2 regions of the Streptomyces sp. NBC_01017 genome follow, and region 2 is predicted to be linked to the other one. Evidence: riboswitches for the same ligand, from Rfam matches in the RefSeq annotation. Region 2 holds a riboswitch; the other holds the start of a gene.
What was found. Region 2 has a riboswitch for cyclic di-AMP ahead of OG331_RS20635 (NlpC/P60 family protein). Riboswitches for the same ligand answer to the same signal wherever they lie in the genome.

Region 1: linked by a shared signal. The riboswitch ahead of OG331_RS21580 (transglycosylase SLT domain-containing protein) and the one ahead of OG331_RS20635 (NlpC/P60 family protein) in region 2 are both predicted to bind cyclic di-AMP.

The regions. Positions count from the first base shown of each region.
Region 1 is NZ_CP108683.1:4,765,724-4,771,627, reverse strand. It holds gene fahA (fumarylacetoacetase) at 1-497, opposite strand, end outside; gene OG331_RS21585 (HAD family hydrolase) at 822-1,652, shown strand; gene OG331_RS21580 (transglycosylase SLT domain-containing protein) at 1,687-2,451, opposite strand; cyclic di-AMP (ydaO/yuaA leader) riboswitch at 2,457-2,631, opposite strand; gene OG331_RS21575 (CocE/NonD family hydrolase) at 2,913-4,922, opposite strand; gene OG331_RS21570 (peptide MFS transporter) at 4,951-5,904, opposite strand, start outside.
Region 2 is NZ_CP108683.1:4,571,096-4,576,999, reverse strand. It holds gene OG331_RS20650 (NlpC/P60 family protein) at 1-79, opposite strand, end outside; gene OG331_RS20645 (hypothetical protein) at 527-880, shown strand; gene OG331_RS20640 (tellurite resistance/C4-dicarboxylate transporter family protein) at 858-1,844, opposite strand; gene OG331_RS20635 (NlpC/P60 family protein) at 2,105-3,271, opposite strand; cyclic di-AMP (ydaO/yuaA leader) riboswitch at 3,280-3,448, opposite strand; gene pcrA (DNA helicase PcrA) at 3,814-5,904, shown strand, end outside.

The DNA of each region.
Region 1 (5,904 bases), 190 kb from region 2:
ACGTCCGTGCCGGAGACCACGACCGTGCCGGCGCGGCCGTGGTAACCGATCGGCAGGTGCTTCCAGTTGGGGGTGAGGGAATCCTCGGCGTCGGGGCGGAAGATCTGGCCGACGTTCCGGGCGTGGTTCTCGGAGGCGTAGAAATCGACGTAGTCCGCGACCTCGAAGGGGAGGTGCAGGGTGACTGAGGACAGAGGGTGGAGAAGGTCCGCGATGGCCTCCTGGTGCGCCGGCACCGTCACCCAGGCCGTCAGTGCGCGCCGTACGTCCGACCACGTGGTGTGGCCCGCGGCGAGCAGCGGGTTCAGGGAGTCCTGGGCGAGCAGCGGGGCGTACGGCGAGCCGAGCGCGTAGGCCGCCCTGCCCGCGTCGAGGACGTGGTCGCCGAGCCGGACGCCGACCCGTCGCGCGGAGTCCGAGCCGGGAAGGGAGAAGACGCCGTACGGAAGGTTGTGCGTGCCGAAGGGGTCGCCCTCGGGGAGATCGAAGGGGGGCATGGGGTGCTGCCTCACTCTCATACGCTCCGTGCCATGTGGTCGGGCCACACGTTACGGGTGAGGCGAGGGTCTTGGGCAGTACGGAACTCGCGTCGCCGAGGTCGGCGAATCAGCAGGTCGCCGCACTCGGTCACGTCGACGAGACCTGAGCCGGTGCTCTCAAGGAGCTCGCCGGCACCACGTGGGAGTGAAATCGCCACAAGCAAAAGGAAGTTGCCCGCGTGGAATCAGAACTGGAACCGGAACAGGTGTCAACACATGTGAACACAGCAGCCGTCCGGTTCGAGTCGAGTCGATGGGGCCTCCTGTCCGTATTCTCTGATCATGGCCCGACCCATCGCATATTCACTCATCGCCACTGACCTGGACGGGACGCTGCTCCGAGGCGACGACACGCTCTCCGACCGTTCCCTCGACGCGCTCGCGCAGGCGGCGGCGGCCGGTGCGCAGCACCTCGTCGTTACGGGGCGGCCGGCGCCCAGAGTGCGCCCGCTCCTCGACGTCCTGGGCAGCCGGGGGCTCGCGGTGTGCGGACAGGGCGCGCAGGTGTACGACGCCGGAGCGGACTGTCTGCTGTGGTCCATCACCCTGGACCGGGAGTTGGCGGAGACCGCCCTCGGCAAGATCGAGGCCGAGGTGGGGCAGGTGTACGCGGCCGTCGACCAGGACGGCGTGGACGGGCTCACGCTCATCGAGCCCGGGTACCTGATGCCGCACCCCACCCTGCCCGCCGTACGCGTCCGGCACCGCGACGACCTGTGGTGCGAGCCGATCAGCAAGGTGCTGCTGCGCCATCCCACCCTGTCGGACGACGAGTTGGCGGCGACGGCGCGGTCGGTGGTCGGGTCCCTCGCGACGGTCACCATGTCCGGGCCCGGGACCGTCGAACTCCAGCCATGCGGCGTCACGAAGGCGACCGGTCTCGCGCTCGCCGCCGAGCATCTCGGTCTGGGCGCGCACGAGACGATCGCCTTCGGGGACATGCCCAACGACATCCCCATGTTCGACTGGGCCGCCCGCGGGGTGGCGATGGCCAACGCGCATCCCGAACTCAAGGCGGTCGCCGACGAGATCACCCTCTCGAACGAGGACGACGGCATCGCCGTGGTCCTCGAGAGGCTGTTCGCGGGGAGCCTGGCCGACTTCGCCCAGTAGGGCACGTCGTCGGACCAGGCCCCCGCGCCAGGGCCTAGTAGGGGCCGTTCACGTTGTCGATCGAGCCGTAACGCGCGGCCGCGTAGTTGCACGCGGCCGTGATGTTCGCGACCGGGTCGAAGGGGTCGTACACCGTCCCCGGCACGTGGTACGACGCGAAGGTCGGGTCGATGACCTGGAGGAGGCCCTTGGACGGGGTGCCCGCGACGGCGTTGGAGTCCCAGTTGTTGATGGCCTGGGGGTTGCCGGACGACTCGCGCATGATGTTGCGCTGAATGCCCTCGTACGAACCCGGAATTCCGTTTTGCGCCATGATGTCCAGCGCGTTGCGGATCCAGCCGTCGAGGTTGTTCGGGTACGTCTTCACGGAGGACTGGGTGGCCTTGGCGACGTTGGACTTCTTGGCGGGCGCGGACGCCTTGTCGGCCGACTTGTCCGGCGAGCTCGCCTTCTTCGTCGCCCGGACCTCCAGGTCGAGGCCGGGGTGGATCAGACGGGGGTCGTCGCCGATCGCCTTGCGGTTGTCCTTGTAGAGCTGCTTCCAGCCGCCCTGCACGTCGTACCGGTCGGCGACGCCGTAGAGCGTGTCGCCCTTCTTCGTGGTGTACGTGACGGTCTTGGCCTTCACGGCGGCCTGGGGAGCGGCCTGCGCGACGGTGGGGGACTGGGCCGGCTGTGCGGCGCTCGCGGTGGTCGCGCTCAGGAGCGGGATGGCGAGGGCGGCGGTACCGGTGCCGGCTGCGATGACGTGCCGGGTGAGCGGGTTGGTGCGGGGGCGGCGGTGTTTGCCTCGGGGCATGGCGCTGTTCCTCTCCGGCGCCTGCGAGGTGAGCTGTCGGGTTCGGGCGGGAGATGCCCGGCCGCGCCGCCGTGTGGCGGTGCGACTTCACCCCGAGCCGGTTCGGTGCGCCATCAAGGCGTCCGGTCCGGCGACTTACCTGGGTCCCCCGCTCCTGCCGTGCGTGAGTGAGTTGCGTGGGTGGGTGACTCGGGCGGCGGCAGGATTAGGCGTCCGCCCGACTGAGCGGGAACGTATGCGAGAGCACATGCCCGGAACAAGTGCCGTGGTCACTGTCATGCCGGTTGACCATGGTCTGGTGCGAATGGGGCGCTTGATCCTTTGCGGTTGCCAAGCCTCAACTTGCTTTTGAAGCAAGGGGAGACGCGGGTGCGCCGAGGCGGGTGCGCGACCGGGTGCGAGTGACCCAACTCACTGACGTCCACAAGAGCGGCAAATCGGGCAATGAATCCAACTCGCCTTTAACCGGCTGTCCGTGGAGTCCGTTTCTCCCATGTCCGGTGGAAAAGTACCTCTTCGCCCTCCATGCAGATCACCTCGTTGGAGGCGATGAAGTCATGCCGGTCGCAGCTGATCTCCGAGCGCGTCCGCACGGTCGCGTCCCACCCCAGCTCCGGGCGGTGCAGGCGGATCGACCACTCCGAGCGGGTGCGGGCCGACAGGGGGTCCCACTCGTTGATCGTGTACGTCTCCAGCGCGTCCTCGGCGAACTCCAGACCGTCGGGGTACACGCGCGTGCCGCCGTACCGGGGGTCGACCTCCAGGCGCCACTCGCCCTTGGCCACGTCCCGCACGACGAGGCGCTCGGGGCGCGGCTCGTCCAGCGTGATGGGGGAGTTCACGCCGAGCGGTTCCGCCTGCTCCGGTTCCTCGAAGGTGATCGCTGTGTCGTCTGCCGACTCGTCCAACGCACGCGTGCGTACCGGAAGTTCCAGCGAGCTTCCCGACGGTTCCAGGCCGAAGCCCGCCGCCGAGTCCGGCTGGGGCCAGATCCACGGCCAGTACGCGGAGGACACGGCGAGGCGGATGCGGTGGCCGGGCGGGAAGGCATGGCCGATGCCGTTCAGCTCGACGGTCACGTCCTCGGTGGCGCCCGGTTCCCACGGCACCGCGCGGTCCCGGCCGTGGCGCGCCGACAGGTTCAGCACGCCCCGCGTGACCAGGGTCGAGGAGCCGTCCGGTGCCACGTCGCAGAGCCGGGCGACGACCTGCCCGCGCGGCACCTCCGACGTCAGCCGCAGCCGCACCTTCGGCCGCCCCGACACCCAGGTCTCCTCGCCCACTTCGAACTCGAAGCACGCCGACCGCGCGTCCTCCTCCCGCTGGTCCGGCGGCAGGTCGGCGTCGTTGCCGAAGGGGAAGAAGCGGCCGGCGTCGATGCCGGTGTGCATGGGGGAGCGGACGAGGACGGGGGCGCCCTGGAAGGCGTACGTCACCGCGCGCACGTGGGGAGAGGGCCAGGCAGGCTCGCCGACCCAGCGGCCGGGCAGCGTGGGGTACACCGTGGCCGGGCGGTGCGAGTCGCTGACGTACGAGCGCAGCACGGGCTCGGCCATGACGCCCGTGTCCTCGTCCTTCAGCCAGTGGTCCCACCAGCGCAGCGTCTCCTGGAGGAAGCCGATCGCCGGGCCCGGCGGCAGGCCGCGGTCGGGGTACTGGTGAGACCAGGGGCCGATCAGGCCGCGCACGCGGTCCGCCGGCAGGTGCTCGACGAGGCGCAGGACGGTGTCGCGGTACGGGTCGTGCCAGCCGCCCACCGCCAGGACGGCGGCGTCGATCGCGCCGTAGTCCTCGCAGACGCTGCCGTGGCGCCAGTAGTCGTCGCGTGTCTGGTGGCCGAGCCAGGTGTGCAGGAACGGTTCGACGGCCTCCAGCCGCTTGAGCCACATCTCCCGCCAGGCGTCCCCGACATACAGCGGGTCCGGCGGGCGAGCGACGAAGGCGAGCATCGTCGACGCCCAGGCGTGCATGTCGACGGCGAGGACGGAACCTCCCATGTAGTGCACGTCGTTGTCATAGCGATCGTCCGCTGAGCAGACCGTGACGATCGCCTTGAGCGGTTCGGGCGCGAGGGCCGCGATCTGGAGGGAGTTGAAGCCGCCCCAGGAGATGCCGAACATGCCGACCCGGCCGTTGCACCAGGGCTGGGCCGCCAGCCAGTTGACCACCTCGACCCCCTCGGCGAGCTCCGTCGCCGAGTACTCGTCGGTCGGCATGCCCTCGCTGTTGCCGTGACCGCGGATGTCGACGCGCACGGAGGCGTAGCCGTGGCCTGCGTACCAGGGGTGGCGCTGGTGGTCTCGGGGCGCGGTCCAGTCGGTCAGTCGATACGGCAGGTACTCGAGGAGCGCCGGTACGGGCTCGTCCGTCAGGGGGCGCCACACGCGCGCGTACAGCAGGGTCCCGTCCGGGAGCGGGATGCGGAGGTCGTCGTGAGTCGTCTCGTAGGGGAAGGACGTACGGATGTGCATGAGCGGGATCCCAGTGGCTCGGTCGGTGTCAGTGGACCGGGTGCATCGTGCGGCGCAGCCAGGGCGCCGCGGCCATCACGAGCAGGCCCGCGGCCACTGCGATCGCGCCGTTGACGCCGAAGTAGGCGGGCTTGGAGACGTCGTCGTAGAGCTTCACCGTCTGGGCCTGGATGCCGTTGGCCAGGGCGAGGGACAGGAACCAGAGGGACATGGTCTGGCCGGCGAACGCGGCCGGGGCGAGCTTGGTCGTGGCCGACATGCCGGAGGTCTCCAGGAGGACGTCGCCGAGCCCGAGGAGCAGGTACGCACCCACGATCCACCAGACGGACATGAGGTAGTCGTCGGAGGAGCGCCCGGAGGTCGGCAGCACCATCAGCAGGAAGGACAGGCCGCCGAGGACGACCCCGATCGCGATCTTGTTGGACGCGTGCGGCTGGCGGCGCCCCATCCTGACCCACAGCGCGGCCACGACGGGGGCGAGGGCGACCTCGAAGGCGCCGAGGGCGGAGGCGTACCAGCCGGCGGGGAAGTCGAAGCCGAGGACGGTCGTCCCGGCGTTCGTCGAAGCCAGCAGGATCATCGTCGAGTAGGCCTGGAAGAGGATGAAGTTGAAGACCGTCGAGGCGAGGAACAGGACGACGTACGGGCGAAGGCGACCGCGTTCCTCGGGGGTCACGCGCCCGCTGGAGAACATCACCGCGAAGTAGACGGCCGGGGCGATCACGGAGACGAGGGTGAGCAGGTCGACGAAGCGGTCCATGGTGAGCCGGCCGGCGGTGGCGAGCAGGAAGGCGACCGCCGCGGTGACGGCGAGGCCCGTGACGATCAGGCGGATCGCCCGGCGCATCGCCTCCGGAGACAGCGCGAATTCGGCGGAGTGCTTCCGCCCGGCCAGGTGACGGCGGCCGGCGACGTACTGGACCAGACCGAGCGTCATGCCGATCGCTGCGGCCGAGAAGCCCCAGTGCCAGCCCTTGTGGTC
Region 2 (5,904 bases):
CCGCCAGGGCGATCGTCCATGCCGTGCGGGCCGTACTGCCGCCGACCGAGCGCTGACGGGGCTTTCGGTGCGCTGCCACGTGGACTGCACGTCCTTTCGTACGACCGCCTCGTCCCGCACGTCCGCCACGACAGCCTGGGGAGCGGACGGACGACTGCCCGCGGGCGGATGACGCGTCCGGCGACGGCCCACACAGGGGGGAGCGGGCCGCCGCCGGACCTTTCTCGGCGGTGGTGTCCGACTGCCGCCCCTGGCCCGGGCGGCGGTGGGGAGCCGGTCACCTGGTGGAGGACGCTAAACCTGGGTGTGCCGGGGTGGTAACGCGTTGTGCGGAAGTGCCGGGAGTGGATCGTTGGGTGACCGTAAGTGAGCGTGATCGCGAGATGGGGGCGTCTTGTTCACGCTGTGTGCTGACCGATGTGGCGGAATGGGGGGTGGGCGGGGGCTGCGGGGTGCTATGGGGCGCATATATGCAAGACCGGGGCGGTGGTGGGTGCCCTGACGGGGCTGATTAGGCTCCGGCCCCATGGACGTACTCATCCACCTTTTCGTCGGTCTGCACATCATCGGTATCGCCGCGTTGCTGGGTGGTTTCTTCACCCAGATGAAGGCGATGGGCCAGGGCACCGCGCGGTTCGTGCCCGCGATGCTGCACGGCGCGCTGACCATGCTGGTCACCGGCGTCATCCTCGTCGGCCTCAACCAGGCGGACGATCAGTCCGTCAACAACATCAAGATCGGCGTGAAGCTGGCGCTGCTGATCGTGATCCTCGGGCTGGTGTACGTGAAGCGGGACGAGGAGACGGTGGACAAGCGGCTCTTCGGGTTGGTGGGGCTGCTGGCCATGGTGAACGTCTTCATCGCCGTTCTGTGGACGTGACCTCGGTGTAGCTCAGTACTGCGCCTGCCGCGACCGCAAGCCATGCCGCGACGGCGATCCACAGCAGTGCCTCGCCGGGGGTCTTGAGCCACGGGACGTCCACTGCGGTGGCGACGGCGAGGACCGCCGCGGCCGTCATGCCCATGGGGAACACGGTTGCCCAGCGGCGTACGTCGTAGCGCAGCCGTGGCCGGCCGATCTCGGCGAGGAGCAGGACGGCGTACCAGGCCAGGTCCAGGACGAGTAGGGCGACGGTCACCGTGCGCAGGACGTCGGTGTCGTCCTCGTTCCAGAGGTACAGGCTGGCGCTGTCGGCCGACATGAGCTTCGAGCCGGCGAGTGCGGAGATGGCGAGGGCGCCGCCTGCCACCCAGTGGTCGCCGGCGCCCCTGGTCACCTGCCGCAGGTCGAAGCGGGTCAGGGCCATGACGTAGAGCACCAGGCCGAGCCAGAACAGGACCAGGGCCGCGTGGGCGAGCCATGCCGTGGACTCGGTCGCGGCGAGGGTTGCGGCCAGGACGGCGAGGCCCTGGGTGGCCACGCAGCTGAGGAAGACCGCGCCGGGCATGCGGGGGTGCAAGCGGCGTACCACGGCGATGAGGAGGCCCGGCCAGAGCAGAGCCGCCAGGGCCAGTAGGGCCTTGGCGAGGGGTTGCCAGCCGAGGGTGGCGAAGCGGGTGCCGAGAACCGCCGTCGCTGCGATGGCGGTGAGGGCGGCGGGGGTGGCTGCCTCTTTGAGCCACCTGGCGCGGTCCCGGAGGAGCCTCGCGGTGAAGCCGCCCGCGAGGGCCAGCCAGGCTGCGCAGGCGAGGGCGAGGGCGATTCGGGACAGGGTTTCGTAGCCGGCCTGGTGGAGGGCGACCGACAGGATGCCGGTTGCCATGACGGCGGCGCCGGCGGTGGGGGGACTCTGCGACCACCAGGTGTGGAGGGGGGATGCGGGGGTGGTCGTGGGGGCGGGCATGGGGTCGATGCTAGGGATTGGGGGGTGTGGGGTGGGTGGGGGCACGCGCGCGTGTGGGGTGAAATGCACGTCTGCCGCGCGACGGTTGGGCGACGGGTGCCTGCGGCGGCCCGCTCGGGTGAGTGGGGGTTCGCGTAGCGCCTGACTGTTCGTTGTGGGTCGGGGCCGTGCCACCGTACGCGGGTGCGGGTGCGGGTGCGTTTGCCGCACCACTACGCGCGCGTGGCGGAGGCAGTGCGCCACGCGCGCGTGTGTGTTCGTCAGGCCGGGCGGACCACGCTGTGGATCGACGACTCTCCGTCGTAGTAGATCGATTCCTCGCGGACGTACGCGCCGGGCTTCGGGGCGTGGATCATCATGCCGTTGCCGATGTAGAGGCCTACGTGCGTGATGTCGTCGTAGAAGAAGACCAGGTCGCCGGGCTGGGCGCTGGAGACGGGGACCGCGGTGCCGGCGTTGACCTGGTCGTAGGTGACACGGGGGATGTCCACGCCTGCGGCCTTCCAGGCGCCCTGGGTGAGGCCGGAGCAGTCGTAGGAGTCGGGGCCGGTGGCGCCCCAGACGTACGGCTTGCCCACCTGGGCGCGGGCGAAGGCCAGGGCCTTCTCGGCCTTGGTGGCGTACGAGGAGTCCGACGCCGACGAGTCGGAGGAGGACGAGTCGGACGAGGAGTCGTTGCTCTCCTGCTGCTGCGCCGCCTCCTGGCGCCGGCGCTCGGCCGCCTCTTGCTGCCGGGCCAGTTCCGCCGCCTTGCGGGCGGCCTCCTCCTGCTTGCGCTTCTCGATCGCGGCGAGGCGGGCCTTCTCCTCCGCCGTCAGCTTCGACAGCAGTTCGCGTGCGTCGGCGAGCTTCTTCTGGACGGTGGACTTGGCCGTCTGGAGGTCGTTCTGCGACTCGGTGAGCGTTTCGAGGCTCTGGGTGGCCTCCTTGCGCTTCTTCATCGTCGCGGACTGCTGGGTGAAGTAGTCGTCGACCGATTCCTTCTGGCGGCCCGTCATGCGGTCCATCAGCTGGGTCTGGTCGAAGTAGTCCTGCGGGCTGTCAGCCAGGAGGAAGGTCGCCGTGTCGGGGGCCGAGGTGCCCGTGCGGTACTGGGCGGCTGCGTTGCGGCCGAGTTCCTCGCGCGCGTCGTTGAGCTTCTGGGTGCGCTGGGCGACGTCGTCGAGGAGGGTGTCGACGCGCTTGCGCTGCTTTGCGGTCTTCTCTTTGGCCGCGTTGTACTTCTCGGTCGCCGACTCCGCCTGGCGGTAGAGGTCGTCGACCTTCTTCTCGACCTCTTCGAGGCTCGGTTTGTCGTCCGTCGAGGGGCTCGCGTTGGCCGTCTGGGACAGCAGGGCGACGGAGGTGAGGGCCGCCGTGGCGAGGGCGGGGGTCCGTATGCCTGCTACGCGCGTACCAGCGGGACGCGACTTGCGGTGCGACGCCAAGGGAGGCGACTCCTTCCATGCTCCGCCTACCGAGTTAGCTGTCGGGTTCGGGCGGATGGTTAGGAAGGGTTGCCCTACGGCCGCTCCCCGGGCGGGAGTCGGGCCGATTCACCCCAAGTTCGGTGGGTCCCCGGCTCCGGGTGCACGGCGGCGCTCCGGACTCGGCGGAGGCCGTGCGGCCCGGCGACGTTCGCCGGTGGGGGTCGTACGGCCTGTCCGGCACGGTAGCCAACTCGTGTGGCCCCTGTGAAGGTTGATGTTCGATATGCCCGATACATTTTCGTGACCTTGGCGATGTGTGCCGTGGATCGTGGTCGATGTGGCGGGGTTGGTGGTCAGTTGTGAGCGTTTTGGGTTTTGAGGGTATTTCGGCCGACTCGGGTCGGTTGGTTTCGGGGGATTGCGGATCGTAATGGGGTGGTTCTGGAGGGTGAGGGGAGTGTTTGGGGTGCGTGGGTTCTGAAGATCGGTGAGTGCTGAAACAGGTGATGTTCTCAGGGCGGCGGCGGGCTGTCAGTGGGGCGCCCTAGACTCGGAGAGCGATGAGCAGCCTCTTTGACGACAGCTTCCTGGCGGGCCTCCAGGCCCCGCGGGCCCATGCGGGCGAACCACCACCGCCGCCCGAGGACGATCACGCTCCGGAGCCGGTTCCGGACGATCTGTTCGGCGGGAAGTTCGACGTGCCGCCGGACCGGGACGACTACTACCGCGACGGCGCCCCGCGCCCGGCCCTGGATGCGGCAGCGCTGCTGGCGGGGCTGAACGAGAACCAGCGTGCGGCCGTCGTCCACTCCGGCGGCCCGCTGCTCATCGTGGCTGGCGCCGGGTCCGGCAAGACGCGTGTGCTCACCCATCGCATCGCGTACCTGCTGGCCGAGCGGAATGTGCATCCGGGGCAGATCCTCGCGATCACCTTCACCAACAAGGCCGCGGGTGAGATGAAGGAGCGCGTCGAGCAGCTCGTCGGCCCGCGCGCGAACGCGATGTGGGTGATGACCTTCCACAGCGCGTGCGTGCGCATCCTGCGCAGAGAGAGCAAGAAGCTCGGGTTCACCTCGTCGTTCTCGATCTATGACGCCGCCGACAGCAAGCGGCTGATGGCGCTCGTGTGTCGTGATCTGGATCTCGACCCCAAGCGGTTTCCGCCCAAGTCCTTCAGCGCCAAGATCAGCAATCTGAAGAACGAGCTGATCGACGAGGAGGACTTCGCCGCCCAGGCGACGGACGGCTTCGAGAAGACCCTCGCGCAGGCGTATGCCCTGTACCAGTCGCGGTTGCGGGAGGCCAACGCCCTCGACTTCGACGACCTGATCATGACGACGGTCAATCTGCTGCGCGCCTTCCCGGACGTCGCCGAGCACTACCGCCGGCGGTTCCGGCATGTGCTGGTCGATGAGTACCAGGACACCAACCACGCGCAGTACGCGCTGGTGCGCGAGCTCGTCGGTACCAGTGAGCACCCCGTCGACGTGCCGCCGAGCGACAACGACATCCCGCCCGCCGAGCTGTGCGTGGTGGGTGACGCCGACCAGTCGATCTACGCCTTCCGGGGCGCCACCATCCGCAACATCCTCCAGTTCGAGGAGGACTACCCGGACGCGACGACGATCCTCCTGGAGCAGAACTACCGCTCCAGCCAGACGATCCTGACCGCCGCCAACGCGGTCATCGAGCGCAACGAGTCCCGGCGCCCCAAGAACCTGTGGACCAACGCGGGCGCCGGTGCGCGCATCACCGGCTACGTCGCGGACACCGAGCACGACGAGGCGCAATTCGTCGCCGAGGAGATAGACCGACTGACGGATGCGGGCGATGCGAAGGCCGGTGACGTCGCCGTCTTCTACCGGACGAACGCCCAGTCCCGTGTCTTCGAAGAGATCTTCATCCGCGTCGGCCTGCCCTACAAGGTCGTCGGCGGGGTGCGGTTCTACGAGCGCAAGGAGGTCCGGGACGTCCTGGCCTACCTGCGCGTGCTGGCCAACCCCGAGGACTCCGTACCGCTGCGGCGGATCCTGAACGTCCCCAAGCGGGGCATCGGCGATCGCGCCGAGGCGATGATCGACGCGCTTGCACAGCGGGAGAAGATCAGCTTCCCGCAGGCGCTGCGGCGGGTCGACGAGGCGTACGGCATGGCCGCGCGGTCGACCAACGCCGTCAGGCGGTTCAACACGCTGATGGAGGACCTCCGTACGATCGTCGAGTCCGGTGTGGGACCGGCGACGGTCCTGGAGGCGATCCTCGAACGGACCGGGTACCTGGCCGAGTTGCAGGCCTCCACCGACCCTCAGGACGAGACCCGTATCGAGAACCTTCAGGAACTCGCGGCCGTGGCCCTGGAGTTCGAGCAGGAGTCGGCTGAGGATGAGGCCTCCGGTGGGCTCGCGGCCTTCCTGGAGCGGGTCGCGCTCGTCGCCGACTCGGACCAGATCCCGGACGAGGACGAGGACGGCTCCGGCGTCATCACCCTGATGACCCTGCACACCGCCAAGGGCCTGGAGTTCCCGGTCGTCTTCCTCACCGGCATGGAGGACGGCGTGTTCCCGCACATGCGCGCCCTCGGCCAGACCAAGGAGCTGGAGGAGGAACGGCGGCTCGCGTACGTCGGCATCACGCGCGCGCGTGAGCGGCTGTAT